Regions from separate parts of the Labrys sedimenti genome, predicted to be linked through region 4. Evidence: riboswitches for the same ligand, from Rfam matches in the RefSeq annotation. Region 4 holds a riboswitch; each other region holds the start of a gene.
The links. Region 4 has a riboswitch for cobalamin ahead of U1R88_RS00725 (aromatic ring-hydroxylating oxygenase subunit alpha). Riboswitches for the same ligand answer to the same signal wherever they lie in the genome.
Positions count from the first base shown of each region.

Region 1: linked by a shared signal. The riboswitch ahead of U1R88_RS06890 (DUF1636 domain-containing protein) and the one ahead of U1R88_RS00725 (aromatic ring-hydroxylating oxygenase subunit alpha) in region 4 are both predicted to bind cobalamin.
Region 2: linked by a shared signal. The riboswitch ahead of U1R88_RS10170 (ABC transporter substrate-binding protein) and the one ahead of U1R88_RS00725 (aromatic ring-hydroxylating oxygenase subunit alpha) in region 4 are both predicted to bind cobalamin.
Region 3: linked by a shared signal. The riboswitch ahead of bluB (5,6-dimethylbenzimidazole synthase) and the one ahead of U1R88_RS00725 (aromatic ring-hydroxylating oxygenase subunit alpha) in region 4 are both predicted to bind cobalamin.

Region 1 covers NZ_JAXOUF010000002.1:105,143-108,344, reverse strand. The annotation lists partial or broken gene U1R88_RS06900 (hypothetical protein) at 1-185, opposite strand, end outside; gene cobW (cobalamin biosynthesis protein CobW) at 373-1,422, opposite strand; gene U1R88_RS06890 (DUF1636 domain-containing protein) at 1,419-1,802, opposite strand; cobalamin riboswitch at 1,911-2,127, opposite strand; gene U1R88_RS06885 (hypothetical protein) at 2,223-2,588, shown strand; gene U1R88_RS06880 ((2Fe-2S)-binding protein) at 2,784-3,202, shown strand, end outside.
Region 2 covers NZ_JAXOUF010000002.1:804,851-808,052, forward strand. The annotation lists gene U1R88_RS10165 (CobW family GTP-binding protein) at 1-874, shown strand, start outside; cobalamin riboswitch at 947-1,177, shown strand; gene U1R88_RS10170 (ABC transporter substrate-binding protein) at 1,365-2,408, shown strand; gene U1R88_RS10175 (FecCD family ABC transporter permease) at 2,410-3,202, shown strand, end outside.
Region 3 covers NZ_JAXOUF010000002.1:344,370-347,571, forward strand. The annotation lists gene U1R88_RS08065 (cupin domain-containing protein) at 184-804, opposite strand; cobalamin riboswitch at 942-1,122, shown strand; gene bluB (5,6-dimethylbenzimidazole synthase) at 1,166-1,903, shown strand; gene U1R88_RS08075 (TerB family tellurite resistance protein) at 1,972-2,607, shown strand; gene U1R88_RS08080 (hypothetical protein) at 2,600-3,202, opposite strand, start outside.
Region 4 covers NZ_JAXOUF010000001.1:150,621-153,822, forward strand. The annotation lists gene U1R88_RS00725 (aromatic ring-hydroxylating oxygenase subunit alpha) at 58-1,302, opposite strand; cobalamin riboswitch at 1,420-1,624, opposite strand; gene U1R88_RS00730 (ribonucleotide-diphosphate reductase subunit beta) at 2,050-3,165, opposite strand.

The DNA.
Region 1 (3,202 bases), on a different contig from region 4:
ACGGACATCGGATGGCGCAGCTTCTGCAGCGGCGCCAGGCGCAGATCGTCGAAGCCGGACGCAGCTGCCAGGGCGAGGTCGCTGTCGGTCAGCGAGGCGAACACGATCGCGCCGGGAGCCTGGTCGAGATCGACGGCGGCCTCGCTGGCATCGAGCGAACGCGTATCGGCCGGCAGCAGATGCATCAGACTATCCTTGCGGTATCAGCATGGCCCAAGTTCAGCATGGCCCAAGTGACGTAAGCGATACGGAATTGTCATTCCCGGCCGTATCCTCACAAGCTTTGCTTGTGAGTGGCAGCGAGGGGAAGGGAATCCAGGGCTGTCGAACTCGCCGGGGATGACAGTTCTGCTTCATCACTGCCCGATGCTATCACCCCTCCAGCGTCTTGCGGATGCCGGCCTGGTCGATGCCCTTCTCGCCGATGATGACGAGGCGGCTCGAACGGGTTTCCTCCGGCGCCCAGGCGCGGTCGAAATGCTGCGAGAAGCGGGCGCCGACGCCCTGGACCAGCAGGCGCATCGGCTTGCCGTCGACGGCGACGAAGCCCTTGATGCGCAAGATATCATGCTCCTCGGCCGCCGCCTTCAGCTTGCGCACCAGGGCATCGGCATCGAGGATGGCCGGCAGGTCGACCACGAAGGTGTCGAAATCGTCGTGGTCGTGCTCGGCCTCGTGGTCGTGATGGGAGGGCCGGGCCTCCAGGTCGTTCTCGGCCGCGGCCCCGAGCCCGAGCAGCACGGCCGCGTCGATGCGGCCCTCGGAGGTGCGCACCACCTTGACGGCGCGCGGCACGGTCTTCTCGATGTCCTTCTCCACGCTGTCGGCCTCGCCGGCGGAGAGGAGATCGGCCTTGTTGAGCACGACGAGGTCGGCGCAGAGGAGCTGGTCCTCATAGACCTCCTCAAGCGGATTGTCGTGATCGAGGGAAGCGTCGCCCTCGGCCTGGCGCTTGAGCTCTTCCGGGTCATCGGCGAAGCGGCCGGCCGCGACCGCCGCGCCGTCGACAACGGCGATGACGCCGTCGACGGTGACGCGCGAACGGATCGCCGGCCAGTTGAAGGCCTTGACCAGCGGCTTGGGCAGAGCGAGGCCGGAGGTCTCGATCACGATGTGCTCGGGCGCGTTCGGGCGTGCCAGCAGCGTCTCCAGCGCCGGCACGAAATCGTCGGCCACGGTGCAGCAGATGCAGCCATTGGCGAGCTCGACGATGGCGTCTTCCGGGCAGCTCTCGATGCCGCAGGACTTCAGGATGTCGCCGTCGACGCCGACATCGCCGAATTCGTTGACGATCAACGCCAGCCTGCGGCCGTTGGCGGTGGCCAGCAGGTTGCGGATCAGCGTGGTCTTGCCGGCCCCGAGAAAGCCGGTGACGATGGTGCAGGGAACTTTCGCGGTCTCTGATCTTACAGGGGCGTTCATTCGGCGGCGTCCTTGAGGGTTGGCAGGGGTGGGATGCGCGCGATCATGCTGCGCTTGAAGACGTCGGGACGGCCGCGCCAGGGCATCAGGCCATCGCTGGAATGGGCAAGGAGATCGATCCCGGTGAGGATGTCGGGGCCGCTCTCGGCAGTGAGATCGCCGAAGACATAGGTCCAGGTACCGGGCGCCGACAAAGCCACCGTGCAGGAACGCTTGCAATTGCCCAGGCACTCGACCGGCTGCAGCTCGACGCTTTCGGGCAGCATGCCGGCGAGAGCGTCGCGCAGCCGGGCGCCCTGGCGCGGCGCCTCGGGGGCATCGCCCTCGCGCCTGCAGGTCACGCAGACGAGCAGCCGGACTGGGAGAGTTGTTTCTGGCATCGGCCCTGTTCATCGCCGCCGGAGCGGATGGAGGGCGCGGGACCGACGGCATGGCCGGCGATCGTCCGGGAAGACGGAACCGGCCTCCGAGGCGCCCCGCCCGGACCGGTGACAACAGTACGACCGGCAGGTCTCCTGGCTCGCGGCTCATCGCCCCCCGCCGCCTTCCCGGTTGCCCAGTGGCCTCAAGGCGGGACGCTTGCCGCTTACAGTTGCGGGGGCAGCCGCGGCTTTGGCATCCAGGACAGCCCTCAACCGGGCCCCCTTCATCCGCACCGCATTCCCTCTTCTCTCTTAACGAGAGACCGATCGCAGCTGACATAAGGGGTGCGCGGGCGTGCTTGTCAATGTTCCCGCTTCCAAACCACGCGCAAAATCCGGCATAAAGGCCGACGATATCGCCACATCAGCGAGGCTGCCATGCCCGAAGAGAAGCCACCGGCACCGCCGACCGAGCCGGAGAAGATCGACGTCATCTTCCGCGGCGGTTCGGTGACGGCCATCGGCGTCGTGCTTGCCTTCTCGCTCGGCTTCCTCAACAACTGGGCCTCGCAGCCGGGAACCTGGATCCCGGAGGACCTGGCAGCCGTCTTTCTTATCGGGGGCGGCATCATCTTCCAGGTCTGGGCGCTGGCCGGCATGCTTTCGCCCACTTCGCTGCAGGGGCTGGTCTATCGCCGTATCGTCCGCATCTTCCTGACCGGCCTCATCCTCGTCTCGGTGGGCGTTCTCGTCGCCATCGCCGGCGATGCACTCGGCTACAGCCGGATCTGGTTCAAGCAATAGGCCAAGGCCCCTTCGCAACTGGCAGCCGCGTTTCTCGACGGTTTCCAGACTGCACAAACTCTCACGTCTGCGTTACCCGTCACCCCAGCGCCATGATTGCCGCCACAATTTGGCCTTCCCGCAATCGCCCACCAGAAGGCCGACGCCGATGGGCCCGGACCTTCTGCCCGGCATCAGCCGCTGGAAGGCCTGCCCATGGTTGCCATCACCGTCAATTCGACCACCCACCAGCTCGACATCGAGCCCGAGACCCCTCTGCTCTGGGTCCTGCGCGATGAACTCGGCCTCACCGGTACCAAGTTCGGCTGCGGCATCGCCCAATGCGGCGCCTGCACCGTCCATGTGAACGGCGCCGCCATCCGCTCCTGCCAGACCCAGATCGGTGACGTCGACGGTGCCACCATCACCACGATCGAGGGCTTGTCGGCAGACGGCAAGCATCCGGTCCAGCAGGCCTGGCTGGCCGAGGACGTTCCGCAATGCGGCTATTGCCAGTCGGGCCAGATCATGGCCGCCGTCGCCTTCCTGAAGGATACGCCCGCGCCCACCGATGCGGATATCGACAACGGCATCACCAATATCTGCCGCTGCGGCACCTATCCGCGCATCCGCGC
Region 2 (3,202 bases), on a different contig from region 4:
CGTCAATGAGTTCGGTGAAGTCGGCATCGACAACGATCTCGTCGTCGATACCGACGAGGAAATCTTCGAGATGAACAATGGCTGCATCTGCTGCACGGTGCGCGGCGATCTGATCCGCATCATCGAGGGCCTGATGCGCCGGCGCGACCGCTTCGATGCCATCCTGATCGAGACGACCGGGCTGGCCGATCCCGCGCCGGTCGCCCAGACCTTCTTCGTCGACGATGACGTGCGCGCCAGGGTCCGGCTCGATTCGATCGTCACCGTGGTCGACGCCCGGCATTTGCTCGGCGAAATCGAGACCGCGCATGAGGCCCAGGAGCAGCTCGCCTTCGCCGATACGATCCTGCTCAACAAGATTGATCTGGTCACGGCGGAGGAACTCGACCGGGTGGTGAAGCGGATCCGTCGCATCAATCCCACAGCCACCCTCCACCAGACCCGCCGTTGCGACATCGCGCTCGACAAGGTGCTCGGCCGCGGCGCCTTTGACCTCGACCGCATCCTCGAAGCCGAGCCCGATTTCCTCGAGGGCTTCCACGAGCACGAGCATGACGATCATGTCGGCAGCTTCGCCCTGGTGTCCCGCGAGCCGCTCGACCCCGGCAGGTTCATGCCCTGGCTCGACATGATCGTGCAGCAATTCGGCACCGACATGCTGCGCATGAAGGGGATTGTCGCCTTTGACGGCGATCCCCAGCGCTTCGTTGTCCAGAGCGTGCACATGCTGCTCGAAGGCGACCATCAGCGCCCCTGGAAGCCCGAGGAGGAGCGCCGGAGCCGCCTGGTCTTCATCGGCCGCAATCTGCCCAGGGACGTGATTGAACAGGGGTTCCTGGCCTGCCGCGTACAGGCGGCGACAGACGCGGGCTGAAGCAGGAAGGCAGCGCCCGGCATCGGCCGATGCATGCTTTGCATATTCGCTTGACCGCGCTGGCGACACCCCGGTAACTGTGGCGTTGACGGTTCCCGTCGGATGCAAGTCCGTCGGGAGTAATAGGGAACACGGTTCGGCTTCCTTAAAAGCCCATGCCGTGGCTGCCCCCGCAACTGTAGGCGGATTGCCGAGCATCCTCCTGGCGCGAAAGGCGCCATGCCACTGTGGGTCTCCCATGGGAAGGCAGATGCAAGGTCGACGTCCGCGAGCCAGGAAACCTGCCGTCATCTCGATCAATCCCATGTCACGGGCGGGGATGCCCGGAACAGGAGACATTGTGACCTATCTTCCCGCACGTCCGGGCTGTCGCCCGCCTGTTCCCTCCGCTTCGCGTCGTCGAACCCTCTGCCACGCCCTGGCCTGAGGCCGTTTACCCGTCTTCGGCCGCGCCGAAGACGGTCATTTCCATCGCGAACGAGAGAACATCATGACCTTTTCAAGGAATAAGGCCCGCTGGTTCGGCTTTGCCGTCGCGCTTGCCGCCGGCTTCAGCCTGACGCCGGGTATCGATCCGGCGGCGGCGCAGGCAACGAAATATCCCCTCAAGCTCGCCAATTGCGGCCGCACCGTCACCTTCGATCATGCGCCGCGCCGCGTCGTTTCCGTGGGGCAGAGCAGCACGGAGGTCCTCTATCTGCTCGGTCTTGCCGACAAGGTGGCCGGGACGGCGGTCTGGTTCGGCCCCGTACTGCCCGGATACGAGGAGGCCAATGCCAAGATTCCGCGCCTGGCCGACAATGATCCGAGCTTCGAAAGCGTGATCGGCAAGAAGCCGGAGCTCGTGACGGCCCAGTTCCAATGGCATGTCGGGCCCAGCGGCATCGTCGGCAAGCCAGAGCAGTTCGAGGAACTGGGTATCCAGACCTATGTTTCGCCCGCCGATTGCGTCGGCAAGGACAATTCCGGCGGTGGCGACGGCACGCGCGGTACCCTCTTCACCATGGATCTGGTCTATCAGGAGATCAGGGAACTCGCCGAGATCTTCGACGTGCAGGAGCGCGGGGCGAAGGTCGTCGCGGACCTCAAGGCACGCGAGGAAGCCGCCCGCCGCAAGATCGCTGCCGGCGACGGCAAGGTCTCCGCTGCCTTCTGGTTCTCGAGCGCCAAGGTCGATGTCGATCCGTACATGGCCGGCAAGAACAGCGTGCCGGGCTATATCATGTCCGTGCTCGGTGTCCGGAACGTCGTGGAGAGCGAGGAGGAGTGGCCGAGCGTCGGCTGGGAGACCATCGCCAAGGCCGACCCCACCATCATCGTCGCCGGCCGGATGGATCGTCGCCGCTATCCGGCCGACGACATCGCCGTCAAGCTCAATTTCCTCAAGACCGATCCGGTGGTGAGCCTGATGCCGGCGGTCAAGCAGGGCCATGTCGTGGAAATGGACGTCCAGGCCATGCAGCCGAGCGTACGCGTCGTCGACGGCATCGAGATGCTCGCCGATGCCGTCCAGCGTTTTGGCCTGAAGCGCTGAGATGAATCGCCCCGTCACACGATTGCTGGCGATCGGGCTGCTGGCCCTGGCCGTGCTCGTCCTGGCGCTCTGGCTGGGCGCCGCCATCGGCGAGACGGCCATTCCGATGGACGTGGTGGCCAAGACGGCGGCCAACCGTCTGTGGGGCGCCGGCTACGCCCTCGATCGCATTGATGAAGGCATCGTGTGGAACTACAGGCTGAGCCGCGCGGTCGTCGCGGCCTGCTGCGGCGCGGCCCTGGCGCTGTCGGGCGTCGTGCTGCAGTCCCTGCTGCGCAATGTCCTGGCCGATCCCTATGTGCTCGGCATCTCGGCCGGCGCCTCGACGGGCGCGGTCGGGGTCGCCATTCTCGGCATCGGTGCAGGATTTCTAAGCATGCCGCTCGGTGCTTTTCTGGGCGCGTTGGTGGCCTTCGGTTTCGTCGCCCTGCTGGCAATGCGCTCGGGCCGCGGCACCGGCGCGGTGATCCTGGCCGGCGTCGCCGGGTCCCAGCTCTTCAACGCCCTGACCTCCTTCATCGTCACCAAGGCGGCCAATGCCGAACAGGCGCGGGGCATCATGTTCTGGCTGCTCGGCAATCTTTCGGGGGTGCGCTGGCCGGATGTCTGGCTTGCCCTGCCGGTCACGGCCATGGGGCTGCTGGTCTGCCTCTGGCATGCGCGCGCGCTCGATGCCTTCACCTTCGGCACGGAGTCGGCAGCATCCCTCGGCATCTCCGTCCGGCGTGCCTATGTCGTACTCGTCGGCATCGCGGCGATGATGACGGCAGTAATGGTCAGCATCGTCGGATCGA
Region 3 (3,202 bases), on a different contig from region 4:
CGCCGACGGCGGAGAGCTTTGAAGAGGCTAGAGAAGAAACGCTTCTGTCATCCCCGGCGGGGCCAGAGGCCCCGGGAAGGGGAACCAGAGCCAGGGGCTCCGTTTTGCCCCTGGATTCCCTTCCCGCCGCCTGCGGCGGCGCCGGGAATGACAGAAGCGTCTTATTTGCTCCTCGAGGTTTCCTCAGAAAGTGGCAGGCGTGTTGACCCAGAAGATGCTGGCGCGCTCCGTTCCGGTGTTGCGATACCAGTGCGGCAGTTCCGACTTGAACACGAAGGTGTCGCCGACGGAGAGCTTGAAGGTGCGCTCGCCGACCATCAGCTCCACGGTTCCGGCCAGCACATAGCCGACCTCCTCGCCCTGATGCTGGATCGGCCCGGCGCTCTCGCCGCCGGCTTCGATGTGGTGAATGTTGCACTGAAGGAGATGGCCGGAGGAATAGGGGATCACCCGTTCCAGCGAAATGCCTTCGCCGCGCCGGAGTGGGTCCAGCGAGATCAGCGGGCGCGTGCCGGCGCGAAAGACGATGCCCTCCTCGCTGTCCGTCTCCTCGAACATCCAGCCGATATTGGTGCCCAGCACTTCGACCAGGCGGTGCAGCATGGGCAGGGAAGGGGAGGCCTTGCCATTCTCGATCTTGGACAGGAGGCTTTCCGAGCAGTCCGCGGCCGTCGCCAGGGCCTTCAGCGTCAGCCCCCTTGTCTGCCGCGCCAGGCGAAGGCGCGTGCCGAGGCGCACCGGATTGGCCTGTTCCAGGGGATCGGGCTGATCGCCGGCGCGTCGTTTGAGGTCGATCTTGTTCATTGCGCGATTGCCAGGATGCTTGATTGCCCGAGAGCCTAGCCGACGATTCTAGGCCACAAGCCCGCACCCTGTCCACTTCGCCGCCGGCCGACTGGCATCGACGTCCCGGATGGCTGGGCAGCCGCCACCTCCCATGCTACATCCGCAAGACCTTCGGTGCCCGCTTGCGGGAGAATCGGGAACGCGGTTCGAAGCCGCGACGTGCCCAACGCTGTAAGGGGGACTATCCGGGCAGGTTTCAGGCCACTCGCTCTGCGGGGAAGGCGTCCGGATGGGTGGATCCCAAGTCAGAAGACCGGCCGGAGGCGATAGATCGGCGTGCGCGGACGGCGCGGCGATTGCCATCGTAAGGGGAACAGCGATGGAGCCTTCCAAGCAGGCGCTTGCGCCTTCGGGTCCGTTTTCGCCGGCCGAACGCGAAGCCGTCTATCGCGCCATCTTCACCAGGCGGGATGTCCGCAGCCAGTTCAGTTCGCAACCCGTGCCGGACGACGTCCTCGCCCGCATCTTGCTCGCCGGGCATCACGCCCCCTCGGTCGGCTTCATGCAGCCCTGGAGCTTCCTGGTGCTGCGCTGCCCCGAGACCCGCCACAAGGTGCAGGCCCTTTTCGAAGAGGCCAATGCCGAGGCGGTGGCGATGTTCTCGCCTGAGAGGCAGGCGCAATATCGTTCGCTGAAGCTGGAAGGCATCGTCGATGCCCCGGTCAATCTGTGCATTACCTGCGATCCCGACCGGGCCGGACCCGTGGTGCTCGGCCGCACCCATGACATGGCCATGGACCGCTACTCCACCGTCTGCGCGGTGCAGAACATCTGGCTTGCGGCACGGGCCGAGGGCGTCGGGGTCGGCTGGGTCAGTATCGTCGATCCCATGCGCCTGCGCGAGGCGCTGGGCATTCCCGAACGCGTGGTGCCGGTCGCCTATCTATGTCTTGGCTATGTGCACGAAGCCTATGCCCGGCCGGAGCTGGAGGTGAAGGGCTGGCGCCAGCGTTTGCCACCGGAGGCCGTACTGAGCTTCGATAGCTGGGACGGGCGGCAGCCCGACCATCCCTTGCTCGCCGCCATGCGGGCCGCTATGGGAGATGCAGCTTCATAGAGCAAAGCGCAAAATGCTTTGGAGTGGCCGGCGCAGATAAGCGCCGTCCCGATCGGATGACACGGGCGATGGATTTCCTGCGTAAGAATGCGATCTGGATCATCGCGCTGCTGATCGCCAGCCTGGTTCTGCTGGAGGGGCCGAGGGCGATCCTGATCGGGGCTTTCGCGGCCGTTGTAGTCGGCCTGTTCTGGCTTTTGCGTGGCAAGGCCCGCAAGCCGGCGGCTGCCCGCCGGCTCGAGGCCGGGCCGAAGGTGGTTCCCCTCCCGCTCGACCGCGGCGCCGATACCGTCCGCCCGCAGGCGCTCGAGCGCGTTTCTCTCAAGACCATCGACGATCCCAGGCTTGCCGCCGTCGTCCTGATGATCCAGCTCGTGCGCACCAATGGTCTGCTGACCCAGGCCGAACGGAACACGATCCTCGCGCTGATGGCGGACCCTCTCGGTATCGACGACCGCGAGCGTGTCTATGAGCAAGCCCTGCTGCTGACGGACCGGGGCCGGGTGTTCACGCCGGTCGCCGAGGAATTGGTGCCGCTTTTCCGCGCCCGCCTGTCCCTGTCCGAGCGCCAGCAACTCGTCGACATGCTGGGCAAGGTCGCCAATGCCTATGGCGAGGCCAGCGATTTGCAGCGCGAGGCGATCGTCCGGCTGAAGCGGCACCTTCTGGCGCCGGATGCCGCGGCCGGGCGCTCGCTCAATTGAAGTAGAAGGCGTAGCTCGCGACGTCGCCGCCGAAGATGCGGGTGGCCTGTCCCCAGGCCTCGGCGTCCATCACCTTGCCATCGTCGAGGTAGGGCAGGGCGCCCGGGCCGGTGATCCACAGCACCAGGTCGAAATTGCCGGGCTGCTCGAAGACCCTGGCGAGATTGACGCCCTTGGTGAAACGCCAATGCGGCATCAGCAACTTGCCGTCCAGCACCTGCTCGACCTGGCCGAGCAGCGCAAGCCATGAGTCGATACGCTCCTGCGTTACTTCGAGGGAGGGCAGGACGCCACTCTTCTGCCGCGGGCCGGGCAGCCATTCGTGATCGTCGTCGGTCTCCTTGCCGATCAGCGCCCAGGTCTCACGGTTGAGCCGGATTACCGTCTTGAAATGGCCGCGGACTTCCAGCCACATCGCCTTGTCGGCCACCGGCCAGTCGATGGTATGCACCAGGCTGATCAGGTCGGCGATGGCGTCGGTGTCGCGCTTGCTGGTGCCGAACAGCGTCATGCCCAATCCGTCGCCGTCTTCAGCGCCATTGGCCTTGGCAAGGCCGCTGACGGGGCGCGGAAACAGGCTGCCGAAGCCAGCGTC
Region 4 (3,202 bases):
ATCAAGCCCGGCTATGACAAACTGGAACGCTCCCCACCTGAATGGACTATGGGGACGCTAGGCCACGCTGCGCAGGCGGACGCCGTCGCCACCGAGCGCGGCTTCCATGGCGTTGCGATACCACTCGACGAACTGCATTACGCCGCCCTCGTGCTCGGGCGCGTAGGGGCCGGGCGTGTAGACGGGCGAGGAGACGCCGAGCTGGTTCTCCTCGACGATCTGGCGGTCCTGGTCGTTGGTCATCTGCCAGACATGGGTGAGTTCATCGAGGTCGTAGTCGACGCCCTCGACGGCATCCTTGTGTACCAGCCATTTGGTGGTGACCTGGGTTTCCCTCGGCCCGATCGGAAGCACGCGGAAGCTGACCGCATGGTCGCCCAGCACGTGGTTCCAGGTGGTGGGGTAGTGGAAGAGCAGGAGGGCGCCGATATTACCTTCCTCGATCGTCGGGCTGAGCGGTCGCTGTACGGCCGGCTTGCCGGACATCGTGTAGCTGACGGCATTGCGCAGCAGCGGCATGCGCGCCATGCGGAACTGGCCGTCACCGGAAATGCTGAAAGTGCTGGGCAGGCCGGCTTCCTCGCAGCGTCGCCAATGCTGGCCGATGAGCGGATCCTTGTCGGCACCCTGCACGCCCGTCACCGTCGGGGCCTCGGGGAAGGTGCGGCAAAGCTCGGGATGGTTGCCCGCGCAATGATAGCACTCGCGGTTGTTCTCCCAGACCAGCTTCCAATTGCCTTTTTCGACGATGGTGCTTTCGAAGGCGACCTTGGCGTTCTTCAGGCCATGCGGAGCCAGATAGGGCATGGTGCCGGCCCGGAAGGTCTCGAAATCGGGCGCCTCCTTGGCGAGGCAGATCCAGATATAGCCGGCCACGCTCTCGCAATGGACAGGCTTGAGCCCGTATTGCGTCGCGTCGAAGCCCGGCCCCATGTCGCGGGCGAACAGCAGGCGGCCGTCGAGTTCGTAGGTCCATTGATGATAGGGGCAGACCAGCTTGGCGACGCTGCCGCTTGCCGCTGCGCACAGGCGCGATCCGCGGTGCCGGCAGGAATTGTGAAAGGCGCGGATGGCGCCGTCGCCGGAGCGCAGCACGATCACCGGATAGTCGCCGACCTGGAGGGTGAAATAGCTGCCCGGCTTGCCAAGCTCGCAGTCATGGCCGGCGAACAGCCATTCGCGATACCAGATGTTTTCCATATCCAGCCGGAAGAACTCGGGGTCAGTGTAGAATTTGCCTTCGAGCGTGGTGCCCGGATGGTGGGCCCGGAGGCGGCCCAGCATGTCCTGATGCGCAGTCATGTCAAAATCCCGCGTGACAACCAATGCATTGACTTGGCAGCGGGATGGGAAAGCGGATCGGAGCTCTGCGCCGATGCGATGGCACAGCCGAACCTCCTTCCGGAACGCCCACCGCGTCCGTCGGTTTTCATCGGGGCTGGTTTCCGGGCTCAGGAGCGGCCTTTCGGCCCGACCGCGACGCCTTCCCAGGTCTTCCCGACCCAGTGGCACGTGCCGCGATCTTCTCCTCTACCGTTGCGGGGGCAGCGCCGGATTTGGACCGGCTTCCCAATTCTCCGGGCCGCCTTGGGAGCGGACCGGCACCTCGAATGAGGATTAGAATACATCGAGTCGGCGCGCGGACTAGAGGTGATGCGACGGATGATGGTGTGTTCAGGACATTGTTATCGAGGGTTTTAGGAGGGCAGGTCGGGAAGGGGATAGCGAATGTCCGTCATTCCCCGCATGCCTGCTAAAGAATGTACATATCTCAAGGCTTCAAGGTGAGGCGCGCTGATCCTTCCCCGACTTCGGGGAAGGTGGCGATGCGAAGCATCGACAGAAGGGGGAGAGTGGCGCAGACCAGGCTCGAAAATAGCGAGCTTGCGCCGCTCTACCCCACCCGAGCCGGCTTTGCCGGCCCACCCTCCCCGAAGTCGGGGAGGGATGGTCGCGCACTGCCTTGAAGGCTCGAGATGGGCATCTCCCTGCTCGCTTCGGGAATGATAGAGCACCAAATCCCTGCGCCTTCTCCTCGAAAGCGTGTCTTCAATCCCAGCTCAGCGCGCCGCCGTTCTGGTATTCGATGACGCGCGTCTCGAAGAAGTTCTTCTCCTTCTTCAAGTCCATCGCTTCGCTCATCCAGGGGAAGGGGTTCTCGATATCAGGGAACACCGGCATGAGGCCGAGCTGGGCGCAGCGCCTGTTGGCGATGAAATGCATATATTGTTCGCAGGACACCGCGTTGAGGCCGAGAAATCCGCGCGGCATGGTGTCCCGGCCATAGGCGGCCTCCAGTTCTGCAGCTTCGCGGATCATCTGCTGGAGATCGGCCTGGAAGGTGAGGGTCCACAGATGCGGATTCTCGATCTTGATCTGATTGATCACGTCGATGCCGAAGTTCAGATGGATGCTCTCGTCGCGCAGGATGTATTGATACTGCTCGGCGATCCCCACCATCTTGTTGCGCCGGCCGAGCGAGAGGATCTGAGCAAAGCCTGTATAGAACCACATGCCCTCGAAGATCACGTAGAAGGCGACGAGATCGCGCAGGAAGGCCTGGTCGGCGTCCGGCGTGCCGGTCTTGAAGTCGGGATCGTCGAGATGCTGGGTGTGCTTGAGGGCCCAAGCCGCCTTGTCGGTGATCGAGGGAACCTCGCGATACATGTTGAAGAGTTCGCCCTCGTCGAGCCCGAGGCTCTCGACGATATATTGGAAGGTGTGGGTGTGCACCGCCTCCTCGAAGGCCTGGCGCAGCAGATATTGCCGGCATTCGGGGTTGGTGAGGTGGCGGTAGATCGCCAGCACGATATTGTTGGCGACCAGGCTCTCGGAGGCGGCGAAGAAACCGAGATTGCGCTTGAGCATGCGCCGCTCGTCCTCGGTCAGGCCGTCACGCGACTTCCACAGCGCGATGTCGGCCTGCATCGAGACCTCGGTCGGCATCCAGTGGTTGTTGCAGCCGGCGAGATATTTCTCCCACGCCCATTTGTATTTGAGCGGCAGGAGTTGGTTCACGTCGGCGCGGGCATTGATCATCCGCTTCTCGTCGACCGTGACGCGGCCGCCCTTGCGGTCGATCGCGCCAAGGCCGCTCGCATCCGCTGCGCTCTGCGGCAGGGGAAGCTGGGTTACGGGCGAGGTGGTTTCGGACCAGTCGAGCATCGTCATCGTTTTCTTATCCTCAACCTGTCATTCCCGG